DNA from 3 places in the Rhodovibrio salinarum DSM 9154 genome. Region 1 is predicted to be linked to each of the others. Evidence: riboswitches for the same ligand, from Rfam matches in the RefSeq annotation. Region 1 holds a riboswitch; each other region holds the start of a gene.
The links. Region 1 has a riboswitch for thiamine pyrophosphate ahead of RHOSA_RS0102935 (ABC transporter substrate-binding protein). Riboswitches for the same ligand answer to the same signal wherever they lie in the genome.
Positions count from the first base shown of each region.

Region 2: another riboswitch for thiamine pyrophosphate. It lies ahead of RHOSA_RS22095 (ABC transporter ATP-binding protein); the one in region 1 lies ahead of RHOSA_RS0102935 (ABC transporter substrate-binding protein).
Region 3: another riboswitch for thiamine pyrophosphate. It lies ahead of RHOSA_RS0118265 (NUDIX hydrolase); the one in region 1 lies ahead of RHOSA_RS0102935 (ABC transporter substrate-binding protein).

Region 1 covers NZ_KI911559.1:624,782-626,972, reverse strand. Annotated here, with positions in the region: gene RHOSA_RS0102940 (acetyl-CoA carboxylase carboxyltransferase subunit alpha) at 1-495, opposite strand, end outside; TPP riboswitch at 688-836, shown strand; gene RHOSA_RS0102935 (ABC transporter substrate-binding protein) at 983-1,966, shown strand; gene RHOSA_RS0102930 (cold-shock protein) at 2,050-2,191, opposite strand, start outside.
Region 2 covers NZ_KI911559.1:2,540,224-2,542,414, reverse strand. Annotated here, with positions in the region: gene RHOSA_RS22100 (acetoin utilization protein AcuC) at 1-850, opposite strand, end outside; TPP riboswitch at 946-1,060, shown strand; gene RHOSA_RS22095 (ABC transporter ATP-binding protein) at 1,052-1,903, shown strand; gene RHOSA_RS0111755 (ABC transporter permease) at 1,896-2,191, shown strand, end outside.
Region 3 covers NZ_KI911559.1:3,926,932-3,929,122, forward strand. Annotated here, with positions in the region: gene RHOSA_RS23530 (LysR substrate-binding domain-containing protein) at 1-693, shown strand, start outside; TPP riboswitch at 719-851, shown strand; gene RHOSA_RS0118265 (NUDIX hydrolase) at 884-1,342, shown strand; gene thiD (bifunctional hydroxymethylpyrimidine kinase/phosphomethylpyrimidine kinase) at 1,339-2,151, shown strand.

The sequences.
Region 1 (2,191 bases):
GACGCCGGGATAGGCGCCCGGCGTGTCGACCAGGGTGAAGACCGGCACCTGGAAGCGTTCGGCCAACCGCATCAGCCGCTGCGCCTTGCGATAGCCCTCGGGCCGGGCCATACCGAAGTTGTGACGCACGCGGGTGGCGGTATCGTGGCCCTTCTCCTGGCCGATCCAGACGCTGGAATAGCCGCGGAACCGCGCCAGACCACCCTGGATCGCCGAATCCTCGCCATATACGCGATCACCGGCCAAGGGCTGGAAATCGTCGACCAGCCGGCTGATGTAATCGCCGAAGTGCGGACGTTCGGGATGCCGGGCGACCTGCGTCTTCTGCCAGGGCGTCAGACGGGCGTAGGTCTGGCGCAGCAACCGCTCGGCCTTGGCCTGCAGCTTCTGCACCTCCTCCTGGATGTTGACCTCGGAATCGTCGGTCAGGTGACGCAGTTCCTCGATCTTACCCTCGAGTTCCGCGATCGGTTTTTCGAAATCCAGGAAGTGCATGTCGCAGACGCCGTGGTTGACACGTGAAGCGGGGACCGTACCGCGCCGCGCCGACGCGGGCGGGATGGCGCGCAACCTAGCGGGCGCGTCGCGCGGCGACAACCAGTCCGAACGTCCTGTTTGCGCACCGCCTCCGCAATTCGCGCGGGATGCTTGACCGCCTGCCCCAACCGGGCCAACGTGCGCGTCACGAAGCGTTCCGACGGGAGCCCCGGTGACAAGGGGCTGAGAAACCGGCCGGGCGGGCGCCGCCAGCGATTCTGGCGACCCTCGTTACGGCGGTGACCGTTCGAACCTGATCCGGGTCATGCCGGCGTTAGGGAACGGAATGCGGACCGGGGCTGGCGTGTATGCGGGTTTTGGCGTGTCTGACACCCCGCCTGTCTCCCCGGTCGGCGTTGCGCCATGCGTCTCATCCCGGATCTTCCGTCCACTTCCGCGCCGTCCGGCAAGGCTCCGGCGGCGCGCCCGAACGGAGGTCCGTGCCATGCCATTGATGCAATCGACGATCCGCTGTCTTACAGCGGTGCTTGCGCTGACCCTGCTGGCCCTGCCGGCGCGTGCAGCGGAGCGCGAGGAACTGACCCTCGTGCTCGACTGGTTCCTGAACCCCGATCACGCCCCGATCGTGATCGCCCAGGAGCGCGGCTTCTTCGCCGATGCCGGACTCGAGGTGACCCTGCAGGAGCCGGCGGACCCGAGCAATCCGCCCAAACTGGTCGCCACCGGCAAGGCGGATCTCGCCGTCTCCTACCAGCCCAACCTGCACATGCAGATCGACCAGGGCCTGCCGCTGGTGCGCGTCGGCACGCTGGTGGCGACGCCGCTCAACACCGTGATCACGCTGCAAGACAGCCAGATCGACAGCCTTGCCGACCTGGAAGGCAAAACGGTCGGCTACTCGGTCGGCGGTTTCGAGGAGACCATGCTGCAGGTGATGCTGACAGAAGCGGGCATCGACCCGAATTCGGTCGAGATGGTCAACGTCAACTTCGCGTTGTCGCAGTCGCTTCTGAGCGGCCGGGTCGACGCGATCGTCGGCGGCTTCCGGAACTTCGAAGTCAACCAACTGGCTTTGGAGGGCGCCGAAGCCCGCGTCTTCTACCCCGAGGCGCACGGCGTGCCGGCCTATGACGAACTGATCTTCATCGCCCATCGCGACCGGGTGGACGACGCCCGGCTCCGCCGCTTCCTGAACGCCATCGAGCGGGGGACGCAGTACCTGATCAACCACCCCGAAAAGAGCTGGGATATCTTCCGCGAAGACCGCCCGGACGTGCAGAACGCGCTCAACGAACGGGCCTTTCCGGACACCATCCCACGCTTCGCCCTCCGACCGGCCGCTCTCGACACCGCCCGCTACCAGCAGTTCGCCACGTTCCTGGCGCAGCACGACACGATCGACGAGGTGCCGCCGGTCACGCAGTACGCCGTCGAGCTACCGCCGCTCAACGCCTCGGCAACGCCGTAAACCACGCGTCACCCCAAAGAAAAAGCGCCCGCCGGAACCGGCGGGCGCTTTCAGTGATTGCGTTTGGCTGGAAAGCCGCGCGCTTACACCTCCTTGAGGTTGCCGGCAGCGGTTTTGCCGCGCTCGGTCACCATCTCGAAGGAAACCTTCTGGCCTTCGCGCAGGCCGTCCATGCCGGCCGCCTGAACGGCAGTGATGTGCACGAACACGTCCTTGCCACCATCA
Region 2 (2,191 bases), 1.9 Mb from region 1:
ACAGCGCGGTATTGGACAGACCAAGCCGGCTCAAGGGATCGTCGGCGCAGGCATCGCTGCCGCCTTGGATCACGATGGCCTCCGGCTCGAAAGCGTCGATTAGTGGCAATACCGCGGCTTCCAGGACGTAGGCCATCTCATCGTCGTTGAAGTCGGGCGGCACTGGGATGTTGCGCGCCGCGCCGCCAGCAATGTCGCGGGCGGAACCTTTGACCGTCCCGTCGGCGGCCGTCGCCATTGGCCAGCGACCGTCCTCATGCACCGAGATCATCAGCACGCGTGGATCTCCGTGCAGGGCGTCCTGAACCCCATCGGCGTGGTGCGCATCGGTATCGAGGTAGAGCACCCGACTCAGCCCACTATCGAGCAGGGTCAAAAGCGCCAACACCGGATCATTGAAGTAGCAGAAGCCACTCGCCCGGTCGCGTTGGCCGTGGTGTGTTCCGCCAGCGGGGCTGTGCACCTTGCCCGGCCGGTCCAGTAACATCCGCGCGGCCAGGATCGAGCCGCCCGCCGCCGTTGCCGGGCGGCGGAACATTTCTGGGAAAATCGGATTACCGCGCGCCCCCAGGTCGTGACGGGCGCGCACCTCTGCGCTGGTGTGCTGGGTGCGTTCGGCTGCCTGGACCGCGGCGATGTAGGCCGGGTCGTGGAAGCGCGCCAACTGCTGGTGCGTGGCCAGCGGACTGTCGTGGTAGACGTTCTCCGGCAGCCAGCCCATTGCCCGGCATAGATCGATACAGGTGGATACCCGCGGGATCGACAGCGGATGCTTGGTGCCATAGCTGGAATGGCGATAGATCTCGCTGCCGATGAATTGCGGCGTGCACGCCTCTTGTCCGCTCGACATTTGGGCGGCAGGCTGGGGAAGTGGCGCATCGTGCATGGCGCACATGATGGTAAGGCCTATGCGCAGTACGGCAAGCCGAGCGCCACGAGACGCGTGAATTTCACCGGGGGAGCCGCGAGCCATGGAGCGGCTGAGAGGTCCCGTAGGGCGGGACGACCCCTTAACCTGATCCGGTTCGTACCGGCGTAGGGAGAGTGTGCATTGACCCAGTCAGACTGGCCCGCAGACGCCCTGGGCGGCGTCTGCGCCCGCCCCTTTTCCAACCTTCACACGCAAGCTCAGGCTCCCCGACAACCGGCCGCGCCGGGCGTGCGGGTACGCGGCGCCCACCTCGCCTTCGCCGGTGTGCAGCTGTTCGACCGCCTCGACCTGGACCTGCCGGCTGGGGAGATCACCTGCCTGTTGGGCCCGAGCGGGGTCGGCAAGACCAGCCTGTTGCGCCTGATCGCCGGGCTGGCAGACGCTGCCGGCGGCGACGTGAGCGACGGGCATGGCACCCCGCTGCAGGGGCGCATCGCCTATATGGCGCAGCAGGACCTGCTGCTGCCCTGGCTGTCGGCGCGTGCCAACGTTCTGTTGGGTCCTCGGCTGCGCGGTGAGACGGTCACGTGTGCGTTGCGGGCTCAGGCCGATGCGTTGCTCGACCGCGTCGGCTTGGGGAACGCTGCCGGCGCCCGCCCGAGTGAGCTGTCCGGGGGCATGCGCCAGCGGGTCGCCCTCGCCCGTACATTGATGGAGGACCGCCCGGTCGTCCTGATGGACGAGCCGTTCGCCGGTCTGGATGCGATCACCCGCTACGAGTTACAGGCGCTGGCCGCCGAGCTGCTGGCCGATCGCACGGTACTGCTGGTGACCCACGACCCGCTGGAAGCGCTGCGCCTGGGCCACAGGCTTCGTGTCATGGCGGGCCGGCCGGCGCGGCTCGACGACAGCGTGGCCGGACCACCTGGCGTGCCGCCGCGCCCCGCAGAGCAGGTTGCAGACCGACAGGGCCAGCTGCTGGACCGGCTGGCCGCTGCCAAACGCGCGCAGCAGGAGGTGGCCGATGTCTGAAGCCACGCTCCGTTTCGTGCGTCCAATGGCGATTTTCGCAGGGCTGCTCGTGTTCTGGCAGGGCGTGCAGTGGGTGAGTCAGGCGCCCGCCTACATTCTGCCCGGCCCTGTCGCGGTCGGCGAGGTGTTGTTTACGCGGTGGTCGCAGTTGGCGAACCACGCCTGGGTCACGTTCGCCGAAATCCTGATGGGGCTCACCCTCGGCCTGACGCTCGGTACAATGAGTGCGCTGGTGATCGCCAGCTTCCGAACGATGCGCCGCTGGCTGTTGCCGGTGCTCGTCGTCAG
Region 3 (2,191 bases), 3.3 Mb from region 1:
GCCTATGCACGGCGGATCGTTGCGCTGAATGACGAGGCGGCGCTCGCGTTGGATGCCGCGACCACGACGGTTTCGGTACGGCTTGGCCTCCCCCAAGATTTCTTCGACGACGTCATGCCCGCGACACTGACGTCTTTCGGACAAAAAAACGACACCGTGCACGTCGAGGTTCGTGCCGGCGAAAACCACCGCCTCGCGGAGGACGTTCGCGCCGGACGGCTCGACGTGGCCATCGCCTTTGCCAAGCCCGGCAGCCCGGCCGAGGGCGAACGTCTCTGCGCATTGCCGATGCGGTGGCTGGCGCAGCCCGAGATGGTTGGCAGAATCGACCGCCAAACCGTGCCGCTCGTGCTGTTCAACTACCCTTGCCTCTTCCGTCAGGCGACCCTGACCGCGCTCGAACAGTCGGGCACGCGCTGGCGCGCGGCCCTCACCACGCCCAGCCTACCGGGCATCTGGGCGGCACTGCGCTCCGGGCTTGGCATCGCGGTGCGCACCGAGCACGGCACCCCCGCCGACATTGCCTGTGTCGGACCGGACCTCGGCTTGCCCGAATTGCCGGCGATCGAACTCCGCCTGCTCCGCGCACCGAACATCTCGCCCCGTGCCGAGGCTTTGGCCGAGATCCTGCGCCGCGAGACGCTGGAGCGGGTGGCACCTGGCAATCAACGCCCGCCGGACGGGGCGCGTTGATTGCCCGCGCCAGGCTGATACCATGCCCTCGACCGAGGGGAGCCTCGACAAGAGGCTGAGATTCTGCTGGCCCCGCATCCTCAAATGCCCGGGCAGCGCAGTGACCCTTTGAACCTGATCCGGATCATGCCGGCGAAGGGACGGGGACGCCGCGCCCTCCTCCTTGCCGGCCTCAACAGACGAGGCCGCCATGCTGAACCAACCTGAATTTCCTTCGCCAGAGCGCCCCATCGCGGCAACCATCGCCGTGGTCATTCGGGAAGCGCAGGTCTTGCTGGTCCGCCGGGCCAATCCGCCGGATGCGGGGCGATGGGGCTTTCCCGGCGGCAAGATCGAGCCGGGTGAACCGCTGGCACAAGCCGCCGTTCGCGAACTGATGGAGGAAACCGGCGTATCGGCCGAGGCGCTTCGTGTTGCCACCGCGGTGGACGCCTTTGACCGGGACACGGACGGCAGCGTACGCCGGCATTTCGTCCTGATCGCGGTGGTGTGCCGCTGGACGCATGGCGAACCGGTCGCGGCCGACGACGCGCTGGACGCCCGCTGGTTTCCGATCCGGGATCTCGATACATCCGAACTCGCGCTCAGCCTCGACGTCGCCGAGGTCGCACGCCAGGCCGCGGATTTGCTGACGGAGGCGCAACCATGATCGCCAACGTACTGACCATCGCCGGCACGGACCCGTCCGGCGGCGCGGGCATCCAGGCGGACATCAAGACCTTCTCGGCGCTCGGCGCCTATGCCACCTCGGCGATCACCGCCGTGGTGGCGCAGAACACCCAGGGGGTCCGTTCCTACGTCGCGCTAGAGCCCAGCTTCGTCGCCGATCAGATCGATGCCGTCCTCGACGACGTGCGGATCGACGCGGTCAAGATCGGCATGATCGCCAACGCGCAGGTCGCCGAGGCCGTCGCGGACCGCCTACGCCATCACGCGGCCCGCAACATCGTGCTCGATCCGGTCATGGTGGCCAAAAGCGGGCATGCGCTGCTCGCCCCGGATGCGGTCGCAGCCGTCCGCGACCTGCTGGTGCCAATGGCGACCCTGATCACGCCGAACCTTCCAGAAGCCGCTGTTCTTCTGGGGCGCGAGGACGACTGGACGGCCGAGGACATGCGCGCACACCTGCCCGACCTGCTGGCCTTGGGTCCCGAATGGGTGCTGTTGAAAGGCGGGCACCTGCAGGACAGCACCGAAAGCACCGACCTCCTGACGGGAGCGGCGGGCACGGAAACGTTCGCGGCCCCGCGGATCACAACCCGCAACGATCACGGCACGGGCTGTACGCTGTCCTCCGCCATCGCCGCGCTGCTGCCATCGCGAAGCGTTACGCAGAGCGTGCGGGAGGCCAAGACGTTTCTGCACGACGCGCTCGCGGCGAGCGACGCGCTCGATGTCGGACACGGGCACGGGCCGGTGCACCATTTTCACCGCCTCTGGCCCCGCGAACCGCGCTAAGGGCAGACCCGCAGCGTTTTAGTCGGGGACGTTGGCGTAT